Salinivibrio kushneri: one gene and its partners. The protein of the gene in region 4 binds, or shares a complex with, the protein of the main gene of each other region. Links are inferred from orthologs where the notes say so. Each region holds a gene or a part of one and is shown on either strand. Other genes may lie near its edges. The genes, in order: holA, dnaN, holB and dnaX.

Region 1 (7,726 bases), 180 kb from region 4 along the record:
GAACAAAAAGTTCAAGCCCATTGGGACGACAATAAAACCTTTGTGGCTCATGAAGACCCTAACAAAGAAAAATTCTACTGTCTTTCTATGTTCCCTTACCCCAGTGGCCGACTTCACATGGGGCATGTCCGTAATTATACCATCGGTGATGTCATCTCGCGTTATCAGCGCCTGCAAGGCAAGAATGTGATGCAGCCTATTGGTTGGGACGCATTTGGTTTGCCTGCAGAAGGGGCCGCCATCAAAAACAAAACCGCCCCTGCGCCTTGGACTTACGAAAACATTGATTACATGAAAGGCCAGCTGAAAATGCTGGGCTTTGGTTACGACTGGGATCGCGAAGTCGCGACCTGTAGCCCTGATTACTACCGCTGGGAGCAAGAATTCTTTACCACGCTTTATAACAAAGGCTTGGTCTACAAAAAAACCTCGTCAGTGAATTGGTGTCCACACGATCAAACCGTGTTGGCGAACGAGCAGGTGCATGAAGGCTGCTGCTGGCGTTGTGACACCCCTGTGGAGCAAAAAGAAATTCCACAGTGGTTTATCAAGATCACCGATTATGCAGAAGAGCTGCTGCAAGACATCGACAAACTGGATGGCTGGCCAGAGATGGTAAAAACCATGCAGCGCAACTGGATTGGCCGCTCAGAAGGCGTTGAGCTGACCTTTGACGTGGAAGGTGAGCACCCTGCACTGGATGTGTACACCACCCGTCCTGATACCTTAATGGGCGTGACCTATGTCGGCATTGCCGCCGGTCACCCACTGGCCGATGCCGCGGCCAAGAACAACCCAGCCTTGGCTGAATTTGTACAAGAGTGCCGTAACACCAAAGTGGCGGAAGCTGAGCTTGCCACCATGGAGAAAAAAGGCATGGCAACCGGCCTGTACGCGACCCACCCCCTTAATGGCCGTCGCGTGCCTATCTTTGTCGCCAATTTTGTCCTGATGGACTACGGTACTGGTGCGGTCATGGCCGTGCCTGCCCACGACCAGCGCGACTTTGAGTTCGCCAGCAAGTACAGCTTGGATATTGAGCCGGTGATCCTGGACGAAAATGGCAACGCGCCTGACTTGTCTGAGCAAGCACATACCGAAAAAGGCAAGCTATTTAACTCCGGTGAATTCGATGGCTTAGACTTTGATGCCGCGTTTGATGCGATTGCCGCCAAGCTTGAGTCTTTGGGCAAAGGCAAGAAAACCGTTAACTTCCGTCTTCGTGATTGGGGCGTTTCTCGTCAGCGTTATTGGGGCGCACCTATCCCTATGCTGAACACCGAAGACGGTGACGTGGTGCCAGTCCCGACGGATGAACTGCCCGTGATCCTGCCAGAAGATGTGGTGATGGATGGGGTACAAAGCCCGATTAAAGCGGACAAACAGTGGGCGCAAACCCAATACCAAGGCAAGCCTGCACTGCGTGAAACCGACACCTTCGATACCTTTATGGAATCGTCTTGGTACTATGCGCGCTATTGCTCGCCACAAGCCGATCAGATGCTCGATCCAAGTGCTGCCAACTACTGGCTACCTGTGGATCAATATATCGGCGGCATTGAGCACGCCTGTATGCACCTTCTTTACTCTCGCTTCTTCCACAAGTTGCTGCGTGATGAAAACATGGTCGATAGCGACGAGCCGTTTAAGCAACTGCTCTGTCAGGGCATGGTGCTGGCTGATGCTTTCTATTACACCGATGATAAAGGTGTGCGCGTATGGGTGTCACCAACCGAAGTCACCGTCGAACGTGACAGCAAAGGCCAAATTGTTAATGCGGTAGATAGCCAAGGCAATGCGGTTACTCATGCGGGCATGACCAAGATGTCGAAGTCGAAAAACAACGGCATTGACCCGCAATTAATGGTAGAAAAATACGGCGCCGATACGGTACGCCTGTTCATGATGTTCGCCGCGCCCGCGGATATGACCCTAGAGTGGCAAGAATCAGGGGTCGAGGGCTCACATCGCTTCTTGCGTCGCGTATGGAAACTGGTTTACGAGCACAGTCAGCAAGGGCCTGTCGTGGCACTGGATGCTAGCGCACTCAACAATGAGCAAAAAACGCTGCGCCGCGAGGTGCACAAAGCCATTGCCAAAGTCAGTGATGACATGGGTCGCCGTCAAACCTTTAACACCGCTATCGCAGCGATTATGGAGCTGATGAACCGATTGGTAAAAGCGCCACAGCAAAGTGAACAAGACCGCGCGGTGCTCGACGAAGCCCTTAAAGCCGTGGTATTGATGCTTTATCCCATCACCCCACATATCTGTTTTAGCCTGTGGAATGCACTGGGCGAGACTCACATCGACGATGCGGCGTGGCCACAAGCCGACGAAGCAGCCATGGTTGAAGATGAGAAACTGATCATCGTCCAAGTTAACGGTAAACTGCGCGCCAAGATCACCGTCGCCGCTGATGCGGAGAAAGAGGCCGTAGAAGCCCAAGCGATGGCGGATGAAAACGTGGTGAAATTTACCGAAGACAAAACCGTGCGCAAGGTGATTTACGTGCCTGGCAAGCTGGTTAACATTGTTGCCAACTAACAAGGAGCGATGGAGTGAATCTGTTTAAGACAATGCTTCGCTCCCTGCTTGTCGCGATGGTCTGTTTGACCATCGCGTCTTGCGGGTTTGCCTTACGCGGCAGCTACAATCTGCCCGATGAGGTTGATAAGGTCTCATTAACCAGCTTTGACCCTTACGGCGAGCTCACCCGGCAAATGCGAAATGCCTTGCGTCAACACAAGGTCGATCTTGTCTCTCCTTCCAAGGAGGTGGCCAATATCCACTTGCTCGGTGAAAGCAATAGCGAAAAAACGCTATCGCTTTACCAAAACAGCCGCGTGGCGGAGAAAGAGTTTCGCTATGTTGCCCGTTATCGCGTCACGATCCCCGGTAAAGGGAGTTATAGCTATAACACCACTTTAAGCCGTAACTTTCTTGATAACCCACTGACAGCGTTGGCAAAGTCCGTTGAGGAAGATAAATTGGTCGCTGAGATGCGTACAGAGGCCACTCGTCAAATCATGCGTCAACTTTCCCAGCTAAAAGGCGATATTGCTGAGTTTGAGCGCCAGCAGGCCGAACAAGCGGCGATGAAAGATCTCGAGCAAGGTGACACGCCGACTAAGCCAGACGTTATCATTGAAACGCGACAAACCGAAACGAACCCCGCGCAATGATGAGAACCTACCCCGACCAATTGGCGCAGCAGCTCAGCCAGCCACTGCGCCAATGCTATTTGGTCTTTGGCTCCGACCCACTACTCAAGCTAGAAGCACGAGACGCTATCTCACAGGCGGCTCGCGCCCAAGGCTTTGAAGAGCATCATAAATTTGTTATTGATGGACAGCTCGACTGGCAAGAGATAATTGACTGCTGTCAAGCGCTTAGCTTATTTGCGTCTCGACAGATCATTGAGCTGACTTGTCCGGAAAACGGTTTAACCAGCGCACAGACTAAACAGCTGACCGAACTGGCGACTTACCTACACCCTGATGTGCTCTTGTTGGTTCAAGGGGAAAGACTCAATAAAAAACAAGAAAGCGCCAAATGGTTTTCAGCGCTCGCCCAACACGGCTTATACGTGGTGTGTAATACCCCGGATGCCCGTCAACTCCCGCGTTTTATTGAGCAACGGTGTCGCCAGTTAGGGCTAAAGCCAGACCAACCTGCGCTACAGTTGTTAGCACAATGGCATGAAGGAAACCTCCTCGCCTTAGTGCAAAGTCTGCATATCTTGCAGCTACTTTATCCTGATGGGGCACTCACCTTGCCTCGTATCGAGAGTTCGCTATCGCGCCATCATCACTTTACCCCCTTTCAGCTCACCGATGCGCTGCTAGCAGGAAAAGCACAACGCGCACAGCGGATACTTGATCAGCTTCATGCTGAAGGTGAAGAGCCCACCCTCCTTTTAAGACTGATCCAAAGGGAGCTAAAGCAGTTGTACACCATTCACGAGCAAGGACAAAAAGGCAGACCGCTGAATGCCATCTTTGACCAATTCCGTGTGTGGCAAACACGTCGTCCCATGCTCACTGCCGCTCTCAATCGGCTTAACAAAGCCCGATTGACCGCACTGCTGCGCCGCTTAGCGCAGGTAGAAGTCAGACTAAAAACGGATTTTGGTAGCGACCCTTGGCCGGATTTGCAGTATTTTTGTGCACTCATGTGCCAAGCGTCCGAACCACTGGCTCCCTAGCGTGTCCAAAGGGTTAGCAAATGGTATACTGGCCTAATAAGACCATCAGCAACACATAGAGGTTTTCTTTGCAAGCTAACGAGTTAAAACAGTTTGTGACCGATAAGGTCGATGAGTTAAAAGCCAGCGATATTGTGACCCTGGATGTACGTGATAAATCATGCATTACCGACTTTTTAGTGCTGTGTACCGGCAACTCCCGCCGTCACGTTGCCTCCATCGCCGAACATGTGTGTGAGCAGGCCCAAGCCGTTGATATCGACTCGCTCGGCACAGAAGGGCAAGATGACAGCGAATGGGTTGTGGTTGATTTAGGTGACGTCATGGTGCACGTCATGCAAGAAGAGCAACGCCAGCTCTATCAATTGGAAAAGCTCTGGAACTAAACCATGAAAATCCAATTGATTGCGGTCGGCAATAAAATGCCTAAATGGGTAGAGCAAGGCTTTGAAGAATACCAACGCCGCTTTCCGAAAGACATGCCACTCGAGCTGATTGAAGTGCCAGCCGGCAAGCGTGGCAAAAATGCCGACATTGCCCGCATCTTGCAAAAAGAAGGGGAAGCCATGCTGGCGGCGGTCAGTCGTGGCAGCCGCATTGTAACACTCGATATTCCCGGCAAGCCTTGGGATACACCGCAATTGGCTAACCAATTGGAAAAGTGGAAGCTTGATGGCCGCGATGTCGCCATTTTGATCGGTGGGCCAGAAGGGCTCGCGCCACAGTGTAAAGCCGCCGCCGAGCAAAGCTGGTCACTGTCACCACTGACCCTCCCCCACCCGCTAGTGCGCATCATTATGGCCGAGAGCCTGTATCGCGCGTGGAGCTTGACCACCAATCATCCGTATCATCGAGAATAAGCAAAGATGAAGCGCCAACGAGTTGAAATCCGAGACCACAGCGCCGAGGCGGCCTTGTTTGTACGACGCGCTATCGTCTGTTTTGTCGGTATTATGGCGCTGGTTGGGGTGCTCCTGACTAACCTTTATCATATTCAGGTGACCGAGCACCAAGACTACCAAACACGCTCGAACGATAACCGTATCAAAGTTGTCCCCGTCGCCCCTAACCGCGGGCTTATTTACGATCGCAACGGAAAGTTACTGGCTGAAAACCGCCCCGTTTATCACTTAGAAGTGACCCCTGAACAAGTCGATGATATGCCGGCAACCCTGGCTCAGCTAAAAGACTTACTTTCATTGACCGACAAAGACATTACGCGCTTCCAGAAAGAGCGTCGCCGCTCGCGACGTTTTAATGCCGTGGCATTGAAAACTCAGCTCACCGACAAAGAAGTCGCGATTTTTTCCGCGCACCAGCATCAGTTTTCTGGGGTGGAAATCAAAGCCTACTTAAAGCGCCATTATCCCTATGGTGACGCACTCACCCATGTGCTCGGATATGTCGCCAAGATTAATGATCGCGATATTGCCAAGCTAAGACAAAAAGGGGTGCTCAATAACTACAAAGCAACCCGAGATATTGGCAAGCTAGGGATTGAAAAATACTACGAGTCAACACTGCATGGTAAAGCCGGCTACCAAGAAGTTGAGGTGAACAGCCGTGGCCGTGTGATACGTACACTTAAATATGTACCGCCGCAGCCGGGCAAAGATCTGATTCTTAACCTCGACATTGACCTGCAGCTCTATGTGCGCGGCATCCTTGGGGATCGCAGAGGTGCAGTGGTCGTCGTCGACCCTGACACCTCGGGTGTCTTGGCCATGGTCTCCACCCCAAGCTATGATCCTAACTTATTTGTGCACGGTATTTCTGGCAAGCAATACCGGCAGCTGCTGAACGATAAAGATCGTCCCTTGGTAAATCGCGCCACTCTTGGCATTTATCCCCCCGCCTCGACGGTGAAACCTTTCATTGCTGTCGCCGCTTTAGAAGAAGGTGTGGTCACCACCAAAACCACGCGTAATGACCCAGGTTATTGGCGGATCCCCAACTCAGACACTCGCCCCTTCCGCGATTGGCTGCCGTGGGGCCACGGACGCGTAAACATCGTGCAATCGATCGAGGAGTCAGTTGATACCTTCTTCTATCAAATTGCTTATGACATGGGGATCGATAAACTCTCTATGTGGATGGAAAAGTTTGGCTTTGGCCAATACACAGGCATCGACATTCAAGAAGAAAGCAGCGCTAATATGCCTAACCGCGAATGGAAGATGAGCCGCTACCGCCAACCTTGGTACAAAGGTGACACGATTCCAGTCGGGATTGGACAAGGCTATTGGACGGCAACCCCGATGCAGATCGTTAAAGCATTAACGGTGCTGATCAACCGTGGCGAAGTCAAAGCGCCCAAACTATTAAACAAAACACGCGATGAACACGGCACCCACAAGCCCGACGCCGAGCCCTTTCCTCCGATTAAAGGCGTCGACGATAAATATTGGGATGTTGGCCTCAAAGGCATGCAACTGGTTAACCACGGCCGCAAAGGAACCGCGCGTCGTTCATTCCGTTCAGCGGAATATTTATCTGGCGGGAAATCAGGTACCGCGCAGGTATTCGGGCTGGGTGAAGACGAAGAATATAACGCGGACGAAATTGCTGAACACCTGCGAGATCATGCACTTTTCATCGGTTTTGCGCCCTTTGAAAGCCCAGAAGTCGCTGTCTCTATGGTACTCGAAAACGCTGGCGGTGGTTCGAGCAACGGTGGCCCTATTGCCCGCCGCATCTTCGACCATATTTTGTTAGAAGACAAAGAGACAAAAGAGGCTAAACAATGAGTTCACTTGCCCAAGTCAGCGCGAAACGCTCTTTGTTCGATCGCTTGCACCTCGACTTGCCGATGCTCGTCGGTATTCTATTACTCATGGGCTTCGGGCTTGTGGTGATGTATAGCGCCAGTGGGCAAAGCATGGTGATGATGGAACGCCAGGCCATTCGTATGTTATTGGCTTTGGCTGTCATGTTCGCCCTTGCCCAAGTACCGCCTCGTCACTATGAATTTTGGGCGCCGTATTTGTATGCGATCGGTGTGGTGTTGCTGGCCGCCGTTTTGTTGGTGGGCGAGACCGCAAAAGGGGCACAACGTTGGCTCGATCTCGGTTTTGTCACTTTCCAGCCATCAGAGATCATTAAACTTGCGGTACCGCTCATGCTGGCGCGCTTTATTGGCAAAGACCCGCTCCCCCCCAAGTTTACCCACTTGCTGATTGCGCTGGTGTTACTGTTTGTTCCCACTATTATGATTGCCAAGCAACCCGACTTGGGAACATCAATACTGATTGCCGCCTCAGGGGTGTTTGTTTTGTTTCTGGCCGGGATTAGCTGGAAAATTATTACAGCAGCAGTGATTGCGCTTGCCAGTTTTGTCCCTGTGCTTTGGTTTTTCCTGATGCACGACTATCAGCGCACCCGCGTACTCACCCTGTTTAACCCAGAGTCCGATCCCTTGGGGGCGGGCTATCATATCATTCAGTCTAAGATTGCTATTGGTTCTGGTGGCTTAAGCGGCAAAGGCTGGTTGCAAGGGACACAGTCCCAATTGGAGTTTCT
Region 2 (7,726 bases), 910 kb from region 4 along the record:
AAGTCGCAGCGCACATTAAAGATGGTACTCGAGACCATTAACGATGATCGAGTTCGTGTTCATAAGCCAGAAGGAGCGATTTTCCTTTGGCTCTGGTTTAACGATCTCCCAATCTCCACCCAAGAGTTATATAAACGCTTAAAAGCCCGCGGTGTACTGGTGGTACCCGGGGAGTACTTTTTTATTGGCGTCGAGAGTGAAGACTGGCCACATGCCAAGCAATGTATCCGAATGAACTACGTGCAAGATGATAGTGTGATGCAGAAAGGCATTGATGTTATTGCTGAAGAAGTCGCTCGCGCTTATCAAGAAGGCTAACATGTTTCACGTGGAACCATTGGACAATAGTGTTCCACGTGAAACCTCTCTTGCTTGTCATATATCACTACCAGCACTGCGGTAACGTCGTAACGTTCATTTCGATTGTTTTAGAGAATGATGGAGACTAGGCGCTTAGCCACTTCAGCCTTCATCTATCCATATGTAGTTCATACTTCCCTTACTACTCCACTTCTTATCCCACGCCAACTACGCAGATTGACCACTGGCAAACATGTGCTTTTGATGCAATCCTCACTTGCCTTCTCATCGTTAATCCCATACTAGGGCAATTATAGGAAAAGCAATAATGTCTGATGACACTCGGAGCATCAGGTGTAGTAATTGCTATATGAGCCAGCATCTTCTTCACTCTATACGACCAACCAACTATTTTTGTCGATGAGCATGGGTACTCAGTAAATACAGGAGGAAGCACAGTGAAGAAACTGAAAGAAAAGATGCCATCCACCCGTACGTTGACCGGCATAGAATATAGAAGAGGTTTCACGTGGAACCTGCTAACGTCGGGGTAAGAATCAGTGCAGCGATTACAGTGGAAGCGTCCAATTAATACCAGTCTTTAGTGTACCCTTTACGCGCGACAACATATTGAACAACCAAGCAACAAAAAGGGCAGCCATGCTGCCCTCTCCTTTTCGTATCGTTCTGGCCGACACTTACTCAGCGTTTTCGAGTAAACGGCTACCGATTTCGATGCGACGAGGTTTTTCCTCTTCAGGCACCTCACGCACTAAATCAATATGCAGCATGCCGTTTTCCATGTTGGCCCCCGTCACTTTGATGTGATCATCAAGCTGGAACTTGCGTTCGAAGTCACGCTCAGCAATGCCCTGATACAAGAACTTCGTATCTTGGTTACGTGCGCCCTTTTTACCGGCGACGATTAGGCTATTTTTCTGCTGAGTGATATCCACTTCATCTTGGCTAAAGCCTGCCACCGCCATGGTAATGCGATATTGGTTTTCTTGGCTTTGCTCAATATTGTAAGGAGGAAATCCACCCGCATTATTGGTGTTGCTGTTCTCAACCAGATCGAATAAACGATCGAAGCCAATTGCAGTACGATAGAGTGGAGAGAAATCAAAATTACGCATAATCTTACCCTTCCTATGAAGCAATAAAATGTTATCTACGGCTTTCCTTTTTGGACAAGCCCCCGGCGACCCAATGGCATCGCCTCATTACTCTATATAGGGTTGCGCAAATTGATTTCAATGGCTGATAGTAAAATTTTTGCTGTCGTGAGTGGCGTACTATTCGATATCTAACCACTCTCCCCTAGCGCATAGTACTAATCGAGCGGTGCCACGCGCACTAAGTGCCCATCAGGATCTTGAATCACGAAGGTTCGGCCAAACACATCATCGTAAGGAGGTTGAACAACATTGATGGTTAGGTTGTTCGACCATTGGTCAAAAACGGCATCAACGTCATCATTGGTGGGCACCATAATGCCAATTTCGCTTAGTCGTGTGATTGATGGTGAGGGCTGCTCGCCGCCGGTCCACAACGCGAACAAAGCATCGCCCTGCTCAGAGGCAGAAAAGGCGACGTATCTTGGGCTGGTAAACACTGGCTCACACTGAAACAGTTGCTGGTAGAAACTCACGGAACGGTCAATATTAGACACATAAACCAGTTGGAGATTAGCACGCGTTTTTATAGACATCAGGCTTCCTATCACTTTGTCATTACGGAGCTATTGAGTCTACCCACCCACAAAAACACTGTATATAAAAACAGTTATGTATTGCGATTTTTCTCCCAAACAGACATGAAAAAGGCCAGCAATGCTGGCCTTAGTTATTGATAAATAATTAATTTATCACTTACACATCGAGATTTTCGACCTTCAGTGCATTATTCTCGATAAAGGCACGACGTGGCTCAACTTGATCACCCATCAAGGTGGTAAACAGCTCGTCTGCCGCTACCGCATCTTGAATGGTCACCTGCATCATACGGCGACCTTCAGGATCCATGGTGGTTTCCCAAAGTTGTTCAGGGTTCATCTCACCCAAACCTTTATAGCGCTGACGAGACACACCACGGGTTGACTCTTTGATCAACCAATTAAGTGCTTGCTCGAAGCTCTCTACCGCTTGCGTGCGTTCACCGCGCTTAACATACGCCCCTTCATCCAAGAGATCATTCAAAGTTTCTGACAAGCTGGCGATTCGGCCGTACTCTTTCGAGTTCAGGAAGTCATAGCTCACCAAGTACTTGTAATCAACACCGTGCGTGCGCACCACCAGCTCAGGCACCCATACTTGATGTTCTTCATCAAGTCGGCATGATGCCTGATACTGGCTTTCACCCGTTGATTTGCGATTCAAGATCCCAACAATGTTTTCTACCCATTGCTTAGCCGCCCACTCGTCGCGTAGTTCGTCGACTGACAAGCGTGGTTGATAAAGTAGCTCATTGAGTAGCGCGGCGGGATAACGACGCTTCATGCGCTGGATCAGCTTAAGCACACCGTTGTACTCTTTAACCAATTTTTCGAGTGACTCGCCGTGCATCGCTGGCGCATCTGGGTTCACGAACAATGACGCATTCTCCAACGCCAATGCGACCTGATACTGCTCCATCGCCTCATCATCTTTAATGTATTGCTCTTGCTTGCCCTTTTTCACTTTATAAAGCGGTGGCTGAGCAATATAGATGTAGCCTCGTTCAATCAACTCTGGCATTTGGCGATAGAAGAAGGTCAACAGCAAGGTACGAATGTGTGAGCCGTCGACGTCCGCATCGGTCATGATAATGATGCTGTGATAACGCAACTTATCTGGATCGTACTCTTCACGGCCAATGCCACACCCCATTGCCGTGATCAGCGTTGCCACTTCTTGCGAGGACAGCATTTTATCAAAGCGGGCTTTTTCCACGTTGAGGATCTTACCTTTCAAAGGCAAGATTGCCTGGTTCTTACGGTTACGCCCTTGCTTAGCCGACCCACCTGCCGAGTCACCCTCCACAATGTAGAGTTCAGATAATGCAGGATCTTTTTCTTGGCAGTCGGCAAGCTTACCGGGAAGGCCAGCTAAATCCAACGCACCTTTACGGCGGGTCATTTCACGTGCCTTACGTGCCGCATCACGCGCACGGGCAGCGTCGATGATCTTAGTACACACGACTTTCGCATCGGCAGGGTGCTCAATGAGAAAGTCTGACAAGTGGCTGCTCATGGCGGATTCAACCGCAGACTTCACTTCTGAAGACACCAGCTTGTCTTTGGTCTGGCTTGAGAACTTAGGATCCGGTACTTTCACCGAGACCACCGCGGTCAAGCCTTCACGGGCATCATCGCCAGACGTCGCGGCTTTGGCTTTCTTAGAGTAACCTTCTTTGTCCATGAAGCTGTTGAGCGTACGTGTCAATGCGCCACGAAAACCAGCAAGGTGAGTACCGCCATCGCGCTGCGGAATATTGTTGGTAAAGCAGTAGATGTTTTCTTGATAGCCATCGTTCCACTGCATTGCTACTTCAACGCTAACGCCATCTTCTCGAGTATGCTCAAAATGGAAGACTGATGGGTGGATGGAGGTTTTCTTGTTGTTGAGGTGTTCAACAAACGCGCGGATGCCGCCTTCATATTTAAAGTGATCCGCTTTGTCTTCTTCGCGCTCATCAATCAGCCTGATGGAGACACCCGAATTAAGGAAAGACAACTCACGCAAGCGCTTGGCAAGCACGTCATAGTTAAAGTTGATATCAGAGAAAGTCTCTTCACTTGGCCAGAAACGAATACGGGTACCGGTTTGGTCGGTCTCACCCATTTCAGCCAGCGGCCCTAACGGTTCGCCGTGGGCAAAGTTGAGCTGATGGACATGGCCATTACGCCAAATAGTCAGTTCCAATTTCTCTGACAAGGCGTTGACCACCGACACCCCAACCCCGTGAAGGCCGCCAGACACTTTGTAAGAGTTGTCATCAAATTTACCGCCAGCGTGGAGGACGGTCATGATCACTTGTGCGGCCGATACACCTTCTTCCTCATGAATATCCACAGGGATGCCACGGCCATCATCACGCACTGATACCGAGCCATCTTCGTGGATGGTCGCCACGATATCATTACAATGTCCGGCCAGTGCTTCATCGATCGAGTTATCGACCACCTCAAACACCATGTGGTGCAGGCCGGTACCATCGTCGGTATCGCCGATATACATTCCCGGACGCTTACGCACGGCATCCAAGCCCTTCAGTACCTTGATACTCGATGAATCGTATTCGTTGGACATTGAGTTACTCTCGCTTATTTATCCTGCGTTAATTTTGCCATGTTCCACATGAAACATCTTACTATTTTCGTCGCAAATTTCCGCGACTTGATCGGCACTAATGGCGCTAACAAAAACCTGAGCCCCGATACGGGTCAACTCACTGGCCAATAGTGCTCGCCGGCGACTGTCTAATTCGGAGGCAAAGTCATCTATTAAGTAGATACACGCGATACCTTGCCCCTCACTATACAACTGGCCTTGTGCAAGCCGAAGTGCACACACCATGAGTTTTAACTGTCCGCGCGATAGCACATCATCAACCGGCGTACCTGCCACCTTGATGCGCAAATCCGCTTTATGCGGCCCTGACACCGTGTATCCCATCTGCTGGTCGCGCTCAAAATTCGCCGCCAACAATGCCTGATAGTCTGCGCCTCGCTCCCATCCTTGGTAAAAACGAAACTGGATGGAAAACTCGGGGAGAAATGCTTGGCATAATGCGGTTGCTCGCGCAGCAACCGCATCAACGTAGGCTTGCCGCCATGCACTGATTTGCTCGGCAAGCCGCGCTAATTCCGTATCCCATACTTGAATATCGCCATAGTGGCGCGCTGTTTTCAATGCCGCGTTGCGTTGCTTCGTCAGGCGCTTCACGCGCGTCCAAGCTTCAAAAAAACCTGGCTCAGAATGAAACACGCCCCAATCAATAAACGCACGACGAAACTTGGGCCCATCGGTTAACAACTCAAATCCTTCCGGGGTGATCAGTTGCAATGGCAGCACTTTGGCCAGGGCCACCAGCTTTTGCCCTTTTTCTTGACCGATTTTAACATCTGCACTGCCATCTCGGCGCTTTTGAATGCCGACCGGAAGCAAGATCCCATCTTGCGTTTTTACGCGACCATGTACCGTAAGATTAGGTTGCTGATGACGGATTACGCGGCTGTTGAGGGCGCTGCGAAAAGAGCGCCCATGGCCGAGAAAGTGAATGGCTTCCAATACACTGGTTTTACCACTGCCATTGGGGCCAATTAAAAAGTTAAAGCCTGACGACAATTCAATATCGCAGGCTTCAATATTTCGAAAGTCGTGGACGACCAGTCGTGATAGCGCCATAACCTAGAGGCGAATTGGCATCACAACATACATGGCGTCCTCGCGATCACAGTCCTCAATCAAGGTACTGCCCACCGCGTCTGTCATCGAAAAACGCACCTTGTCACAACGTAAAACATTGAGCACATCAAGTACGTAACTGACATTGAAGCCAATCTCAATCGGCTCGCCTTGGTAGTCGACTTCCAAAAACTCTTCCGCTTCTTCTTGCTCAGGGTTATTGGCGGAGATACGCAGCTCGCTACCTTCAATATTCATTCGCACGCCGCGAAATTTCTCGTTCGATAATACCGCTGCTAATGACAATGCTTGCTTGAGCTCAGCACAGTCGACCTCAAGCGTTCGAGAAGTGGATTGTGGCAGCACTCGGCGATAATCAGGGAAGCGCCCATCAACCAATTTAGAGGTGAAGGTAACATTGCCCACCACCGCACGAATGTTCGATGCGCCGACTTGGATATTAACGAGGTGCTCACTGTCATCCAACAAACGCGCGAGTTCACTTACCCCTTTTCGTGGCACAATCACTTGTTGAGCCGGCAGACTTTCTTCCATCGCCAAATGACATACCGCCATTCGGTGACCGTCAGTGCCGACTGTACGCAATGTCTGTCCGTCCGTTTCGAACAAAAGCCCATTGAGGTAATAGCGCACATCTTGGTTAGCCATCGAGAACTGCGTGGCGTCAATTAGATGCCCCAGCTTGCTTTGTGGCACTTGTAAGCTCACTTCGGCATGCCAGTCTTCGATATTAGGATAATCGGTGGCTGGAAGAGTCGATAAGGTGAAGCGGCTTCGCCCTGCGCGCACCACGACGCGGTCGCCCTCTAGTGCCACTGTGATGCGGGCTTCGCTATGGAGACCTTTGATAATGTCCATAAACTTACGCGAAGGCACCGTGATTGCCCCATCAAGGTGCTCACCGTCCAGCGGTGCGGTGGCATTAAGCTCAACCTCCATATCGGTCGCCGTCAGTTTTAGTTGCTGCTCGGCAACGTTAATCAGAAGGTTACTTAGGATTGGCAAGGTGCTACGCCCGCCTAACGCCCCAGAGACTTGCTGAAGCGGTTGAAGTAATTGCTCACGCGTAAGAGTAAATTTCATAATTAGGACGACAACGTTCGAATCAGGTTAGAGTAGTCTTCTTTAATATCGTGACTTTCTTCACGTAGCTGCTCAATCTTACGACAAGCATGTAATACGGTGGTATGGTCACGACCGCCAAATGCATCACCGATTTCCGGTAAACTGTGGTTGGTCAGCTCTTTTGCTAACGCCATCGCCATCTGGCGGGGTCTCGCCACCGAACGAGAGCGACGCTTAGATAACAAGTCTGCCATCTTGATTTTATAATATTCAGCCACGGTTTTCTGGATATTATCAATGGTGACCAGTTTTTCTTGCAAGGCGAGCAGATCCCGCAGCGCTTCACGCACGAAATCAATGGTAATCGCACGGCCGGTAAAGTTGGCGTTAGCGATCACGCGGTTAAGCGCCCCCTCAAGTTCACGCACGTTTGAGCGCAGACGCTTAGCGATAAAGAACGCCACTTCATCGGGCAAGCGAATAGCGTGGTCTTCCGCTTTTTTCATCAAAATCGCCACCCGGGTTTCCAGCTCAGGCGGCTCAATGGCCACTGTCAGCCCCCAACCAAAACGCGACTTCAAACGATCTTCCACCCCATTGATTTCTTTGGGATACCGATCGGAGGTGAGAATAATTTGCTGATTCCCTTCCAATAAGGCATTAAAGGTGTGGAAAAACTCTTCCTGCGAGCGCTCTTTGTTGGCGAAAAATTGAATGTCATCAATGAGTAGCGCATCAACACTGCGGTAATAGCGCTTAAACTCTTCAATCGCGTTGTTTTGTAGCGCCTTTACCATATCTTGTACAAAACGCTCTGAGTGCATATACACCACGCGCGCATCCGCTTTACGATCGGAAATCGCATTGCCTACCGCATGCAACAAGTGCGTTTTACCAAGGCCCGTGCCGCCATAAAGAAAAAGCGGGTTGTAGGCTGCCCCCGGGTTATCTGA
Region 3 (7,762 bases), 810 kb from region 4 along the record:
AAACAGCTGCTACTGTCCCAACCGACTGCCTTATTGGTCGCCGAGTTCATTGATAAACTGTTGCGGTATCCACTTATTGACGACGACTAAGCGACATATAAGTGACTGTGTAAATTATCGTCAAAGACGCCAGCAGGCTCACTGATTCAGAGAAAGGCGGTTCTCTTTTATTCTTCACCGCATTACTATGCAATCTGCTGACAAATATTATCAGGACTTATGGATCATCTTTCATTTTTTTGGGTCTCGCCGGATCGTGATAAGTACTTGCGCTCCCTAGAAACCGAGTTTTATAAGCGTGCCGTCGAAACCATCCGTGTCAATCGTCTCTCCCTACCCCCTTTACCGGATGCTGTTCTGTCAATACAACGCGCCAGCAAGCGATCGGATACCACCATGCGGGATATTGCGAACCTCTTGTTGGAAGATCCGAGCTTATGTGGGGCCGTGCTTAAAGCCGCAAACTCCGCTTTGTTTGCCCCCCGCGCCACAGGTCAATGTAAAGATGTTCAAACCGCCGTTTCTCGGCTTGGCGTTGATCGCGTTTTAGGTATCATCACGGCCGCCGCCGTCTACCAGCTCAAGAGTGATGCCACATTTTCTAAGGACTGCAATGCGCTATTGAAACAAAGTGCGCAAAAATCCCGTGAACTTGCCGCTGCGATGGCACTGGTGACGCAAAAAGTCAGAAACTACTGTGATGAGCCGCTTTCAGTGGAGCCCGAAAAAGCACTGATTGTGGGTTTGCTCGCGGATATTGGTTTATACAGCGTGATTGGCGAGTTTCAGCGCTTTATTAATCAGGGCCACTATCTAAAATTTGACATTGCAGAGCGCGTCTTCTTCTCACTGGCGGGTGACTGTAGCCGTCTTGTGCTTAAACAGTGGCAGTTTGACCGTGATTTTATCGAAGTCGCTATCAACAACAAGCTTTACACCAAGCCGCGTCCCGATATCACCTATTTAGATATCGCGAGAATGGCGAATCACTTGTTAATGTTTCGCAATCAAGATGACGCGATAGAGGAACATGAGGTGGAAATCACTGCACCAGGCGCAGAAGCTTTATATGAGCTATCCAACCTCGATGAAAAAGAATTCTCTCGTCAGCTCAACCAAGTCATGGACGCGAGCAGTATCTGACGTAAACTAGGGTGGTCTTCTCTTTAACCACCCTTGTCTGATTTTATTGACCCACCTATTAACCGGTTGATAACCTCAAGCTCTACTTTCTTAACACCGAGCAAAATCAGATGTTTTCAGGGATGCTACTCATCTTTTCGCCGCTAATTATCGGCTATTTAATCCCCATTAAGCAGACGCGCTACCTCAACGCGGTCAATACCCTGACGATGCGGCTAGTGATGGTCATTTTAGTGTTGATGGGCTTAAGCCTTGCAGGCTTAGATAATCTCGGGCGACATATTTCTACCATTTTATATTTCGCTGCCACTTTCTTTATTTGTATTGGCGCGGCCAATCTGCTTGCCCTGCCTGTTCTCGATAAACTCTTCCCAACCGAGACCCATGGCCACCAACATAAGCTGACCCTTAGTGCCATGATGTCAGAGTCGGGTAAGCTGATTGCCGCTGTGGCCGTTGGCTTAACCGTCGGGCTATTACTCAATCAAGATCTTTCTTGGGTCGATACGGCCAGCGAAGGTATTTTATTACTTTTACTCTTTTTGATTGGGATTCAGCTACGCAACAGTGGCATGACGCTGAAGCAAATCATTCTCAATAAAAGTGGACTAATGATTGCCGCCCTCGTTGTCGCTACCTCCTTGCCCGGTGGCTTGCTAGCAGCGTGGTGGCTAGATATTCCCTATCATCACGGGTTAGCGATGGCGTCCGGGTTCGGATGGTACTCGTTGGCGGGGATCTTGATGGGTGACGGACTGGGGCCGGTCTACGGCGGCGCATCATTTATTCTCGAACTCGCGCGAGAACTGGTCGCGATTATGATTATTCCAATACTCATTCGGCGCTACCCGCTCACCGCAATTGGTTATGGTGGTGCCACTGCGATGGATTTCACCTTACCGATTATTCAAAGCACGGGCGGAATTCGCTGTGTACCGATTGCGATTGTCAGTGGTTTCATACTTAGCTTGTTGGTGCCCGTCTTGATGCTGTTCTTTCTCTCGCTCGGTGCTAGTTGAACAAAAAAAGGGGTAGCAAGATGCTACCCCTTTTTACGTTTACTGACTTAGCGCATGCAATTATTGGCTGCGCATCCAGTTATCCATTTCAGTACGCAGGTTGTCTGACTTGGTACCGAAGATAGCCTGTACGCCACCGGATACCACAACCACACCCGCTGCACCTAGCTGCTTGAGCTTGTCTTGATCAACCGTTTCAGTGTCAGCCACTGAGACACGTAAGCGAGTGATACACGCATCAAGACCAGTGATGTTGTCTTTACCACCGAATGCCGCTACCAAGTCACCGGCAAGCTCAGAGCCTGTTGCGGTTGATACATCAGCGACCGCTTCGTCTTCACGACCAGGCGTTTTCAAGTCAAGGGCGCGAATAACTACTCGGAACACGATGTAGTAAAGTACCGCATAACCAAGACCCAGAAGTACAAGGGTGGTCACGTTCTCAGCACGTGGCATTTGCACGATGAAGTCGATGAAACCGTTCGAGAAGGTATGGCCGTGAACAACGCCCAGTGCGTTAGTCAGAACATACGCCGCACCCGCCATGATAGCGTGGATACCATACAGCACTGGCGCGATGAACAGGAACGAGAACTCGATAGGTTCAGTGATACCCGTCAGGAATGAAGTCAGTGCACCAGATGCCATGATACCCATGATTTTGGCACGGTTTTCTGGCTTGGCAGAGTGTGCGATAGCAAATGCCGCCGCAGGGAGACCAAACATTTTGAACAAGTAGCCGCCTGCTAGCTGACCAAAGCCGTTACCCGCTTCACGCGTTGCATCGTTTGCGGTCAAGAAACAGGTCATGATGCCGTTTACTTGCTCGCCTGCGTTGTTCACACAGCTACCCGCTTCATAGAAGAAAGGCACGTTCCAGATGTGGTGTAGACCGAATGGAATAAGTGCACGCTCTACCACACCGTAGATACCAAATGCGGTCACAGGATCTTGTGTCGCTGCCCAGTGAGAGAAAGATGCGATAGCACTGCCGATTGGTGGCCAGATAACAGAAAGGATCACACCAAGCGCGATAGAGATGAAACCTGTAATGATTGGCACCGACCGTTTACCGGCAAAGAAACCAAGGTAGTCAGGCAGTTGAATTGTGTAGAAGCGGTTAAACGTCCACGCAGCGACACCACCAGCAAGAATACCACCAAGTACCCCTGTTTTGATGACATCAGCGCCCATTACCGGTGCCATGACATCCAGTGTCGCCACCATGATGCCGTAACCGACAATGGCAGACAGACCCGAGACACCATCATTGTTGGTGAAGCCAAGGGCCACACCGACGGCGAACAGCAAGGCCATTTGACCAAATACAGACCCACCAGCTTGTTCCATCATGTGCGAAACAATATCTGGCATCCAGCTAAAGTTGGCAGCACCAACACCCAAAAGTATACCTGCGACCGGAAGCACAGATACTGGAAGCATCAGCGCTTTACCGACTTTTTGCAGGTTAGCAAAGAGGTTTTTTGACATAGTTCTTGCTCCTGACAAGGACGTTTAACAATGTGTCTCGCCGGACTAACCTTCCGATTCCCCCGCAAGAGGCCAACCGATACCACAGGCGCCGAGAGCACAAACGATTTGTGATTATTGAACTCACCCAAACTATAAGGGGCGAATCATCACCTTGCCTATCAGTGACGATTTTACTGATTAAAAAGTAAATATAGATCACAATTAGAATTGGCGACAAAAACAGCAAAAACTAGCATAAGATCATGATTTAAAATGACAAAAAATCTATTCCATAGGGAAACGACAGGAACAAAAAAATAGCAACCCCTTCACTCCTAACGTTATTTTACGTAACGAATTAATACAGCACGTAATGCGATCGTTTTAGGTGGATAATTATTAATAATTTCAGAAAGGTAGATGTAAAATTGCGCGAGATCAAGTTTGAGAGGTTAGCGATATCAATCCGTTATTTTGTTGCAAATATAACCAAAAAATGACGCCGAGTTAACCAGACGGGGTGACGCCATATCAACGCCAATGAAATCAAAAAGCAGTGTTTTCTTACGGCGGGAAGAGCGCGACGCTCTAAGTAAGAAAAACGCCCGACAAGGTTGTCGGGCGACTTGAATTATTGCGGGTTTGCACCAGAAAAAAGCGCAAAAAAGTTACGGCTGGTGATCTCACAGACCGTTTCCACCGATTCACCCTTTAACATCGCGACGTACTCAGCAACTTCTTTCACATAAGCTGGCTGGTTTTGCTTGCCACGATGTGGAACAGGTGCCAAGTAAGGCGAGTCTGTCTCAACCAGCAGGCGTTCAAGCGGTATACGACGCACCACATCTTTCAGCTCTGTGGCCTTGTTGAACGTCACTATCCCAGAAATTGAAATGTAGAAACCGAGTTCAATCGCCGCCTCTGCCATCTCATAGCTTTCTGTAAAGCAGTGTAGCACACCCCCGACGCGCTCAGCGCCTTCCTCACGTAAAATCGCAAGCGTGTCTTCACGTGCTGCGCGAGTATGGATAATCAAGGGTTTGTTGAGCTCAACCGCGAGGCGGACATGCTGACGGAAGATCGCTTGCTGCTGCTCAGCAAGTTCTGGCTGATAGTGGTAATCCAGCCCTGTCTCTCCCACCGCGACGACACGCTCATCAGCGGCTAAGGCTTTCAGCCGGTCATAATCGAAACCATTTTCAATATCCAAAGGGTGCACGCCACATGAGGCAAAAACATGCGGGTAAGGTCGGATCATCTCTAGCATCGCCGGAAAACTATCTAGCGTTACCCCCACCGAAAGGAAATAGTCGACGCCCCTTGCCTGCGCTTTATCTAAAACATCGGCAACATTCTGGTGCAGCGAGTCGTAATCCAGTTTGTCGAGATGGCAATGAGAGTCTATTAACACGTTATTCTCCAATCGATAATAGCCACTGGCTAACTACCAGTTCGGTATTTAGCCCTGTATGAGTTTGTAACTGACGCTGTAATTGATGCAGCGCGCGTAATAATGAATGAACTTGCTGGGTGGTCAGTGCATTGGCCACTTCCGCAACCCGTTGGTGATGATGCCGGTGCACAATGGTCTGCTCCACGCCTTGACGCCATTTGAGTACATCAAGCAGAAAATAACTGAGCCAGTTCAATGAAGCAGGGTAGTGTGAGACTAAGACCTCAATAGTGTCAAATAAGCCCGTTCTCTCACGCACATAGGTAGAAAAGCCCTCCACCACAGCATGGTGATGATCTAACCCGCCCGATGCCACAAAGTCGCTGGCGGCCAAGGGAGCGCCACGATATAAACCCACCGCATGGTCTGGCACCGAACGCTGCAATGTTTGCTCGATCCATGCCTTGGCTGTTTCAGCCTCCGCCTGCGGTGCCTTCCACACACTACAGCGACTGACAATGGTCGCGAGTAGGCTATCCAGCGAGTCTGTCAGCAATACGAAGTAACACCCTGAAGGTGGCTCTTCTAGCGATTTAAGCAATGCATTGGCCGCGGCTTCCCCTAAACGCTCGACACACTCTATGACAATAAAGCGCGCCCCACCCAATTGCGACGTTTCCAGCGCTTGTCGTTGCACCTTGCGGACTGCATCGATACCAATCTGCTTGCCCGGTTTCTCGGGGGCTAGCCAGTGAATATCAGGATGGTTACCCGCCGCGAAAAGCTGACAATGATGACAATGACCACAAGCGCTATCGGCTTGATCGCTGCACAGCCTCACCTTAGCAAGCTGGCTGATCAACGCGCGACGGCCGCTGCCTGGGGGCGCGGCCAACAAGAGCGCATGCGGGAACCTTGCACTCACCAATAGCTGCTGCCAATGCCCCCAAACCCCTTCAAACCAGGGATAAACGCAAGGCGCGGGGTATGCCAATCCTATCTTGTCACTCATACGCCTGTCTGCTGCTTAAGCCAGTTTTCTAGTGCCGTCTTAATCTGAGCAGTCACGTTGTCTAGCGACTGGCCCGCATCAATCACCACCACACTGGGATCGTCGTTTGCCAATGCCAGATAGCGGGCTCGCGTGCGCTCAAAAAAATCGAGTTGCATTTTCTCAATCCGGTCCAGATCACCGCGGCCACGCGCACGCGCTAAGCCTACTTCCGGATCGATGTCCATATACAATGTTAGTGAGGGAGCAAACTCCCCCAATACCGTTTCTTTTAGGCTCTGCATCAGCGACGTGTCCATACCACGTCCCCCACCCTGGTATGCCTGTGATGACATATCATGACGATCACCCACCACCCATTGACCCTTCGCCAGGGCGGGTTTAATCACATTTTCGACAAGCTGTACTCGGGCGGCATAAAGCATGAGAAGCTCGGCTTTATCAGTGAGCGGTTCATCCGGGTGACCTTGTTTGACAAGCGTGCGCAACTGTTCAGCAAGCGGCGTACCACCGGGCTCTCGCGTGGTGATCACATCTTTGATGCCGACATCGAGCAACACCTGTTTGATCTGATTGATGGCCGTACTTTTGCCCGCACCTTCGAGGCCTTCTACAACGATGAAATGGTTCTTCATTGATTCTTCAACACTTTTAAGTAATCACGCACGGCTCGATTGTGTTCGGCCAAGGTGGTAGAAAATTGGTGGCCGCCTTTACCCGTGGCGACAAAATAGTAGTAATCCGTCTTTGCTGGCTGCGCAGCGGCAAAGATTGACGCTTTACCTGGCATTGCGATCGGCGTCGGTGGCAAGCCATTAATCACATAGGTGTTGTAGGGGGTCGGTGTGCGCAAGTCACGCTTACGAATATTGCCCTCATACTTATCACCCATGCCATAAATCACGGTCGGATCGGTTTGCAAACGCATACCACGTCGCAGCCGGTTCACGAACACCGACGCGACCTGTTCCCGCTCACTCGCTACTGCGGTCTCCTTTTCAATGATGGAGGCCAATATCAATAGTTCATAAGGCGTATCTATCGGTAAGTCATCAATGCGTTGCTGCCAAGCCTGATCTAAGGTCGCTTCCATTGCACGCTTGGCGCGTTGTAACAATGCTATATCAGTATCACCCACATCATAGGCGTAGGTTTCAGGGAGCAGTAATCCTTCTAGTTTATCGTGACTGATCCCTAACGCGTCGGCAATGGCGGCCTCACGCATCCCAGTTAATGTTTGTTCAAGGTGCGGGGCCGATTGGATTTGCTTGCGCCACTGGGCAAACGTACTCCCTTCAACAAAGGTGATCTCATCTTGATATTGCTGGCCTGAACGCAGCGTTGCGAATGCCTCCGCTAACGTTTGTCCCGGTTGAATCTGAAAGGTGCCCGCTTGCACCCGAGTCAGCTCTGGATAAACCCGTGGCGCAAACTTCGACCAGATGCTTGATGCCATCCAACCGTTGTCTTCAAATTTTGCAATGACCTTATGGTAATGTGCACCGCTAGGTACAGTGAATAGCTGAGGCGTCTGCAAGGATAACGGCGTGGAAATAAACGCCTTCGTTTGCCAAAGCACCCCAGCGACCGAGGCCAAAACTATCGCCATCAATACGCTCATCAGCCCCAAAAATCGCTTTTTTAGCACGCGTTTAACCTCTGTTGTAATCGCCTTGTCAGCGTATGCGTTTTATAACTTGTTTCATTGATGGCTGTCACTGG
Region 4 (7,776 bases):
GGTACCGAATTTCTGCTCATCGCTTTCATCTGCCATGCGCTTAACCAGAGCGTGCTCTGGGTTCAGTTCAAAGATGTACTTCACATCAGGCGCTTGCTGGCCAGCGGCTTCTAAAAGCTTCGCCATTTGCGTGCCCATTTCAAACTGATCGGTCACCACCACCGCCGGCGTGCCAGAGAGTTTAAAGGTGGTACGTACATCTTTAACGCGATCGCCCAAGTGCGATTTTACTCGCTCAATCACAGACTCAAAGGCTTTTTCGGTTTCTTCACGCTCTGCTTTTGCCTCTTCATCGTCGAATTGGCTCAGGTCGAGATCCGCCTTGGTGATTGCCTGGAACTGCTTGCCATCAAACTCGGTCAGGTAGCTCATCAACCACTCATCAATGCGGTCATACATCAAGATAACTTCGATGCCTTTGGCTTTAAACTGCTCCAAGTGCGGGCTGTGTTTCGCCGCATTATAGCTATCCGCGGTGATGTAGTAGATTTTGTCTTGCTCTTCTTTCATGCGCGACACGTAGTCGGCCAAGGAGACGGTTTGTTCAGCGCTGTCTTCATGCGTTGATGCAAAGCGCAGCAAGCCAGCAATTTTTTCTTTATTGCTGAAATCTTCCGCCGGCCCTTCTTTCATCACCAAGCCAAATTCACGCCAAAACGTCTGATACTTCTCCGCATCGTTTTTAGCCAGCTTTTCTAACATCGACAGCACACGCTTGGTGCACGCACCGCGCAGTGACTGCGTGATCTTGTTGTCTTGCAGAATTTCACGCGAAACGTTAAGCGGTAAATCGTTAGAGTCAATCAAACCACGGACAAAGCGCAAGTAGCTTGGCATGAACTGTGACGCATCATCCATGATAAAGACGCGTTGTACATAGAGTTTCAGCCCATGTTTGTGCTCGCGGTTGTAAAGATCCCAAGGGGCTTTTGACGGGATATACAGCAAGCTGGTGTAGTCGTTTTTACCCTCTACACGGTTGTGGCTCCACGTCAGCGGTTCGGCAAAGTCATGCGACACATGCTTATAGAACTCTTTGTATTCGTCTGCCGAGATATCGGACTTAGCGCGAGTCCAAAGCGCTTGCGCTTTGTTGACTTGCTCCCACTTACCTTCGCCCGTCTCATTACCTTCCTCGTCTTTCTCTTGCGTCCACATTTCTACCGGAATACCGATATGGTCGGAGTATTTACCGATCACCTCACGTAGGCGCCAATCATTGAGGAACTCTTTCTCGTCGTCTTTAAGGTGCAGCGTAATCTCAGTGCCACGGTCAGATTTGCTGATAGGCTCTAGGGTATACTCACCTTCACCGGTTGACTCCCACTGCACTGCCTCGTTGGCAGCAAGACCCGCCGCACGAGTGCGTACAGTTACCTTGTCAGCCACAATAAAGGCAGAGTAAAAGCCGACCCCGAACTGACCAATCAGGTTCGAGTCTTTGCTTTGATCTTCGTTAAGCTGTTTAAGAAACTCTTCTGTGCCCGATTTGGCAATGGTACCGAGGTTGGCGATGACATCATCACGGCTCATACCAATACCATTGTCTGAGACAGTCAACGTACCGGCGTCACTATCAAAGGAAAGGCGAACGCGCAGGTCACCGTCATTTTCATAAAGCTCAGGGGCGGACAACGCTTTAAAACGCAGCTTATCAGCGGCATCTGACGCGTTTGACACTAGCTCTCGCAGGAAAATCTCTTTGTTTGAGTAGAGAGAGTGGATCATCAACTGCAGTAACTTGGACGTATCTGAACCAAACTGATGTTTTTCTGGGGTTTTCACGCTCATGTCAATCTACCTAACACTATGAGGATTAATGGCGACGTGGGCTCGATGCCCACGTTACAATGAATTCGTATTCAGTTCTTTTGGATATAGGGATCCTGTTACACGCTTTCAAGGCCTAGGTGGTCAAATAAAAGCCAGTTAGTATTAAAGCGATAGGCAATAGAAAAAGAAAAGCCTAACCAGAGGCTAGGCTTTTGAGGGTCAATCACGCTGTTGGCGCTGTATCGCCGAGTAAGGAGGTTCACCCACCGTTGAGGGCTCGTCAAACAATTTAGCGATACTTTAACTGCTGGCGGCCGATAATTGAGTGAGACAGCGTGGTGCCATCGACCAGTTCAAGCTCGCCTCCCATTGGCACGCCATGCGCAATTCGGCTGGCACCCACTTGGTGCTCTTGGCAAAGTTCAGCGATGTATTGCGCCGTGGCCTCGCCTTCCACCGTCGGGTTAGTCGCTAAGATAAGCTCTTGAATCGGTTCGTGTTGCAAACGCTTTTCCAACACATCAAGGCCAATGTCTGCCGGGCCAATGCCATCAAGGGGGGACAAATGCCCCATCAAGACAAAGTACCGCCCAGAGTACTGGCCGGTAGCCTCGACGGCCGCAATATCTGCTGGGCTTTCAACTACACAAATCAACCCGGTTTCTTGGCGTTTCGGGTTATCGCAAATCGCGCACACGTCTTGCTCGGTAAAGGTTCGACATTGGCTGCAGTGGCCAATGTCTGTCATTGCCGTGCTCAACGCTTGCGCGAGAGCCAGTCCACCTTGGCGGTTTCTCTGCAATAGGTGGTAGGCCATCCGCTGCGCTGATTTAGGGCCAACGCCTGGCAAGCAACGCAGCGAGTCCATCAGTTGTTCAAGTAACTGGCTGGTGCGCATAGATTAAAATGGCATTTTCATGCCTGGTGGTAACTGCATACCACCTGTCACTTCTGCCATTTTCTCTTTTTGTTGCTCCTCAACACGACGGGCAGCATCGTTGAATGCAGCCGCAATCAAGTCTTCCAGCATGTCTTTATCATCTTCCATCAGGCTATCGTCGATGTCGACACGACGGATGCTGTGGCTGCCTGTCATGGTGACTTTCACCATGCCTGCGCCCGCTTCGCCCGTCACTTCCATGCTGGCAATTTCTTCTTGTACTTTCTGCATGCGCTCCTGCATTTGCTGCGCCTGCTTCATCATGTTACCCATGCCGCCTTTACCAAACATAATTCTCTCTCTTGGTTAGGTGTCTTAAATTGGTCGAATGCTGTCTTCTTCTAACTCCGCCGCAAAGCGTTGAAGAATAAAAGTCACATTCGGATCATTATGCAGGCTGTGTGTCGCCTGCGCTAATTTTTGTTGATAGAGCTGCTCGCGCCGCTCTAAAGGTGTGATTCCCGCTTCCCCGAGCTGCACCTCCAAGGTTATGGGGGCGCCTAGCGCTGTCGTCAAGGCCTGAGTCAATTGCTGCTGGGCTTTTTCGGTATTAAGGTGCGATTGATCTGGGCGCAAGATAAGCTGTACTTGCTCACCTTGCTGCGACATCGCCGCATTGAGCGCCATTTGCTTGACCAACCGCTCCACCTCTAAGCTGTCTGCCAGCGCACACCAAGGATCTTGCGCATTGGTTTCCTGCACCAGTTTGTCACGCATAGCAGCCGTTTTTTCATGCTCTAACGCCTGCTTTATCGACTTAGGTGTCAGGGTTGGTGCAACCTCAGGCGATTGTTGCACGGGCTGGGTAGGGCGCCATTGATAAGGCTCTGACGATACCTCACTTCCATGCGATGTTTGCTTTGGTGCTGACGTCGAATTGCCCGATTGGTGCACCGGGGCGGACACAGGCGATGCACTCTCTGCCGCTGTCGCTACGCGATCGAGCACAGATAACGCATCAGTCTTGGCCGGTGTCCGTCCCGCCTTTTTTACACTGCTCCCCGTTTGATCAACTTGACGCTTCATACGACTACGCAACTGATTACGCGCCTGAATAAGGCTAGAGGCAGGCGAAGAGGCCGATGACTGACTCGCGGGGGGTGTCGCTGGATCAGGCACCGAATCATCGGCCACCGGTTGGCTCTGCTCGGCGACACTCGCTTCACGAGCCCCACTACCAGATGCATCTGCGCTAGGCACCTCCGTGCCAGTCTTTGCCATCGGCTGCTGAGGCGCTGGCGCATGTGTGTCATTGATATCTTGGCGACTTTCCAGCGTGTACTGGCTCTTATCCATCGGAGTATCGCCCATGGGCCTCTGTTGTGCCTCATGCCCCTGGGGCGCATGGTCTGAAGGCCCTTGGTTTGGCGGCGCCACATTGGCCGATGAGACCTGCGCTTTCAACGCGTTCAGTGCTTGCGAGGGATCTTTTTTTACCGGCTGCTTTGACTCAGAAGCGGGATCGCTTGCCGGCACTGATATAGTAGCCGGTTCATACGGCACGGTTTTGACCGGCTGAAACGCCAACATACGCAGCAAGACCATTTCTAGACCGGCCCGCCCATCAGGGGCATAAGGCAGGTCTTGTCGCCCTTGCAGTGCCATTTGATAACACAGCTGCACATCTTGTGGCGAAAGTCGCGAGGCCAAGGCGTGAATCCGTGCTTGCTCCCCACTGTCATCATCATGTGTCTGAGGCAGTGCTTGGGCCAACGCGACATGGTGAAGCTGACTGGCTAACTCTTTGAGTAAGCCATCCCATTCCACCCCGACGTGCGCAATTTGCGCCAGCATGTTCATCAACTCGACCGCATCATGGTTCGCCAAGGCTTCAAGGAGTAAGAGTGCGTTATCGGTACTCAGGGTCCCTAGCATCTCTGCCACTGCTTGGGTGCTAATTTGTCCATTACCGAGCGCAATCGCCTGATCGGTTAAGCTCAAGGCATCGCGCATACTGCCTTCCGCAGCCCGTGACAATAGCATTAAAGCACGTGATTCTGCCTCGACCCCTTCTTGACCAAGGATATGCTCTAGCTGCGTCTGAATCTGGCTGGCGTCAAAGTGCTTTAAATGAAATTGCAGGCAACGCGATAAAATGGTAACCGGTAGCTTTTGTGGATCCGTGGTCGCCAATAAAAACTTTACGTACTCAGGCGGCTCTTCTAACGTTTTTAGCAATGCATTGAAACTGTGGCGTGACAGCATGTGTACCTCATCAATGAGGTACACTTTATAGCGGCCACGTGCTGGCTTGTATTGAACGTTGTCGAGCAACTCTCGCGTGTCTTCTACCTTGGTACGAGAAGCGGCATCAATTTCTAACAAATCAACGTACCGGCCCTCATCAATTTCACGACAGGTTGAACACTGACCACAAGGCGATGACGACACGCCCTGTTCACAATTAAGCCCTTTGGCAAAAATACGTGCAATGGTGGTTTTACCCACACCGCGAGTACCACTGAACAAGTATGCGTGGTGCAAGCGGTCATGATCCAATGCATTGGCCAAGGCCGTCAGCACGTGACTTTGACCAGCAACAGACTCAAAATTATGGGGTCGCCACTTGCGAGCGAGGACTTGGTAACTCATGTCAATTCGCTTCCTGTATGCTTATTGCTAACGCGGGACCCTGCATATAGCCTGGCATTAATGGCCTGCAAACTCGCACAAGCTATAAACACTGATCCCAAGCGCGGCCAGTTTTTCTTCACCGCCGATATCCGGCAAGCTTATCACAAAGCCGGCGTGTTCTACGGTACCGCCTAAACGGCGCACCAGCTTCACGGTGGCTTCTATGGTGCCACCTGTCGCCAGCAGATCGTCAATGACGAGCACTTTATCGCCCTCGTCGATCGCATCACGGTGAATTTCTAAGGTATCTTCGCCGTATTCCAGCTGATAGTTCTCGCTGATCACCGCGCGTGGTAATTTGCCAGGTTTGCGAACCGGCACAAATGGCAGCCCTAACGCCAGCGCCAGTGGCGCACCAAATAGAAAGCCGCGCGATTCAGTGCCAATCACCTTGGTAAACCCATGATCACGGTATTGTGCTACCAAGGCATCAATCGTCGCTTGGTACGCAACTGGGTCTTCCATCAAGCTGGTCACATCGCGAAATAAGATGCCAGGCTTGGGATAATCTGGGATGGTTTGAATACTTTGTTTGATGACATTCAAGCTGTCGATGCTCATGGCCAATTCTCGCCGATAAAAAACGCAAACAGCAATGTTATGAATTTTCGGCCGAGCCAGCAACAGATTCCGTTTCAGGTAGGCGGAGAAACCAGCACAAGAGCACAATTAAACACATGACGAGTAGCCCTTTAAGCCACATTGCACCGACGATATAAATGGAGAAACTGAAACTTGCCACAATCATGACCGTCGCGCGCCGCTTAACTTTGCGACTAATTGCGCGCTTTTGGTACCAATCGGTCAGTATGGGTCCAAACGTGGGATGGGCGTGGAGCCAGTTAGCGATGCGGGGAGAGCCACGCATAAAGCAGCCACTGGCGAGCAGCAAAAATGGCGTGGTAGGGAGTACAGGCAAAAAAGCCCCTGCCGCACCCAGCGCGACCCATAACCACCCTAATCCGTTCCATAACCAACGCCAAGCGGCTGTCGGTGCTTGCTGCATAGTAACCAATGACCTTTTGTTGAGCTTTCGTGGCTCTCTTTCACTCTCACTAGTGTAGTGGCAGAGTTAAGACAGGTACAGGATGGCGAATAAGGAATGCGGCGCGGTGAGTGAATAAGGCGGTGATTAGCCGCCAAAAATAATGCCAAGCCACGTGAGGCTGGCAGGTAAGGTCGGGATCAGTAAGACCAGCAGAAAGCCGATGAAATACTTAACGTTATAAGGCTCTTTAAAATCGTGTTCCATTTTGTTACTTCACTCACAACAGCATAACAACAGTGAGCGGCTACTATAGCTCAGGTGAGCACCGCTAAAAACGGACTCTTTGTAAGGTTTTAGCTGGATCCTTGATTTACATCAGGGTAACAACTTGTGCAACTGGGTCATGATAAAAGTCATTTTAGCCAATCAAGCGAACTGACCATGGATACGACAACCCTTGCCCAGCTTGGGCGTGAGCTTAACCGCGAGCGCACTGAACTGGTAGCAACATTAACCACGCGATTGCGTGAAGACTGGGACAAGCATTGCGAAAACCTCACCATTTCGGATCTGATTAAAGAGAGCCAAGGGGTACCTGGTGCCATCCGATGCCTCGGTGAACGTTTAGAAAAAGTCGATGCGGCTTTATGTGCCATGGATTTGGAGATTTATGGCTTGTGTGCCGATTGTGAAAGTGAGATTCCACTGGATGATTTAATTAAAGACGCCGCCGAGCAGCGCTGCCCGCAGTGTCGTGCGTCGAATTATTATCATCACGATCCAGCCACTCGCCGAGCCACAGCAGGAGCACGTAAAACCGTGTGATCGCGAGGTTGACTTTCGCTTGTCTCATCGTGGCTTAAACGGAACGCGCCCAGCATCAGCTGGGCGCGTTTTTTATTGACGGTTTAAAGCTGTCAAGCGCGTGGTACTAACGACCACCCATCACACTAGGCAATTAATCTTGGTCAATAATCCAACGACGGAACGACTTACGCTCTTGATCACTGGCTTTGGTGTACCAAAGCTTCAACTGCGACAAAGCGTCACCCTTAATTGAGGCTTGGCCTTGATCGTCCACCTCAACCAATACATCGTTGAGGTTCTTGCTCTCACCTTGGTCGATAATGATGCCATTCTCACGGTTATACTCCGCCACCAGCGCTTCCATGTCTGCATAGGCGGCAAACCCATCACCTTTTAACTCGACAGCGTCTAAAGGCATCACATCACCATTGTCGAACTCGGCTTGCCATTGCGGGGTGCCGTCAAAATAACTGGTGGCTTGGCTTTTTACCCGCAATTTCGAGTCAATATTGATAGTAGCATTACGCCCATCGACCTCTAGTTCAAACAGATACGGGCGAGAGGTATAGATCACCTTTTGGCTCCCTCTCTTTACTTCTCCGTCAAAGCGCATCACTAATTGGTGGGTACCGTT

The links.
Region 1: the proteins of dnaX (region 4) and holA are in contact, whole or in part, in a cryo-EM structure (PDB 8GIZ), measured with the Escherichia coli proteins. The link is inferred for Salinivibrio kushneri from one-to-one orthologs.
Region 2: the proteins of dnaX (region 4) and dnaN are in contact, whole or in part, in a cryo-EM structure (PDB 8GIZ), measured with the Escherichia coli proteins. The link is inferred for Salinivibrio kushneri from one-to-one orthologs.
Region 3: the proteins of dnaX (region 4) and holB are in contact, whole or in part, in a cryo-EM structure (PDB 8GIZ), measured with the Escherichia coli proteins. The link is inferred for Salinivibrio kushneri from one-to-one orthologs.

The regions. Positions count from the first base shown.
Region 1 is NZ_CP114588.1:723,338-731,063, reverse strand. Bases 2,233-5,195 are described here. They hold holA (DNA polymerase III subunit delta), read left to right. Parts: upstream 2,233-3,184; coding sequence 3,185-4,207; downstream 4,208-5,195. Other genes in these bases: mrdA (penicillin-binding protein 2), read left to right, coding at 5,074-5,195; rlmH (23S rRNA (pseudouridine(1915)-N(3))-methyltransferase RlmH), read left to right, coding at 4,597-5,067; rsfS (ribosome silencing factor), read left to right, coding at 4,276-4,593; lptE (LPS assembly lipoprotein LptE), read left to right, coding at 2,562-3,185; leuS (leucine--tRNA ligase), read left to right, coding at 2,233-2,547. Also shown: more of leuS, read left to right, coding at 1-2,232; more of mrdA, read left to right, coding at 5,196-6,954; rod shape-determining protein RodA, read left to right, coding at 6,951-7,726. UniProt on the Escherichia coli protein: Part of the beta sliding clamp loading complex, which hydrolyzes ATP to load the beta clamp onto primed DNA to form the DNA replication pre-initiation complex.
Region 2 is NZ_CP114588.1:397-8,122, reverse strand. The notes cover bases 4,742-7,704. They hold dnaN (DNA polymerase III subunit beta), read right to left. Parts: upstream 6,792-7,704; coding sequence 5,691-6,791; downstream 4,742-5,690. Other genes in these bases: recF (DNA replication/repair protein RecF), read right to left, coding at 4,742-5,687. Outside these bases: N8M53_RS00035 (valine--pyruvate transaminase), read left to right, coding at 1-318; N8M53_RS00030 (Hsp20 family protein), read right to left, coding at 999-1,436; N8M53_RS00025 (VOC family protein), read right to left, coding at 1,634-2,011; gyrB (DNA topoisomerase (ATP-hydrolyzing) subunit B), read right to left, coding at 2,172-4,589; more of recF, read right to left, coding at 4,608-4,741. UniProt on the Escherichia coli protein: Confers DNA tethering and processivity to DNA polymerases and other proteins. Acts as a clamp, forming a ring around DNA (a reaction catalyzed by the clamp-loading complex) which diffuses in an ATP-independent manner freely and bidirectionally along dsDNA.
Region 3 is NZ_CP114588.1:1,715,814-1,723,575, forward strand. What follows is about bases 4,045-7,043. They hold holB (DNA polymerase III subunit delta'), read right to left. Parts: upstream 6,041-7,043; coding sequence 5,048-6,040; downstream 4,045-5,047. Other genes in these bases: N8M53_RS08120 (TatD family hydrolase), read right to left, coding at 4,267-5,046; tmk (dTMP kinase), read right to left, coding at 6,037-6,675; mltG (endolytic transglycosylase MltG), read right to left, coding at 6,672-7,043. In the rest of the region: N8M53_RS08100 (LON peptidase substrate-binding domain-containing protein), read left to right, coding at 1-90; N8M53_RS08105 (HDOD domain-containing protein), read left to right, coding at 220-1,143; N8M53_RS08110 (lysine exporter LysO family protein), read left to right, coding at 1,254-2,162; ptsG (PTS glucose transporter subunit IIBC), read right to left, coding at 2,223-3,653; more of mltG, read right to left, coding at 7,044-7,688; pabC (aminodeoxychorismate lyase), read right to left, coding at 7,682-7,762. UniProt on the Escherichia coli protein: Part of the beta sliding clamp loading complex, which hydrolyzes ATP to load the beta clamp onto primed DNA to form the DNA replication pre-initiation complex.
Region 4 is NZ_CP114588.1:904,750-912,525, reverse strand. Bases 2,668-5,680 are described here. They hold dnaX (DNA polymerase III subunit gamma/tau), read right to left. Parts: upstream 5,306-5,680; coding sequence 3,029-5,305; downstream 2,668-3,028. Other genes in these bases: apt (adenine phosphoribosyltransferase), read right to left, coding at 5,363-5,680; N8M53_RS04465 (YbaB/EbfC family nucleoid-associated protein), read right to left, coding at 2,675-3,004; recR (recombination mediator RecR), read right to left, coding at 2,668-2,671. In the rest of the region: molecular chaperone HtpG, read right to left, coding at 1-1,791; more of recR, read right to left, coding at 2,063-2,667; more of apt, read right to left, coding at 5,681-5,908; N8M53_RS04450 (YbaN family protein), read right to left, coding at 5,946-6,353; N8M53_RS04445 (DksA protein), read left to right, coding at 6,777-7,160; N8M53_RS04440 (DUF2057 domain-containing protein), read right to left, coding at 7,294-7,776. UniProt on the Escherichia coli protein: Part of the beta sliding clamp loading complex, which hydrolyzes ATP to load the beta clamp onto primed DNA to form the DNA replication pre-initiation complex.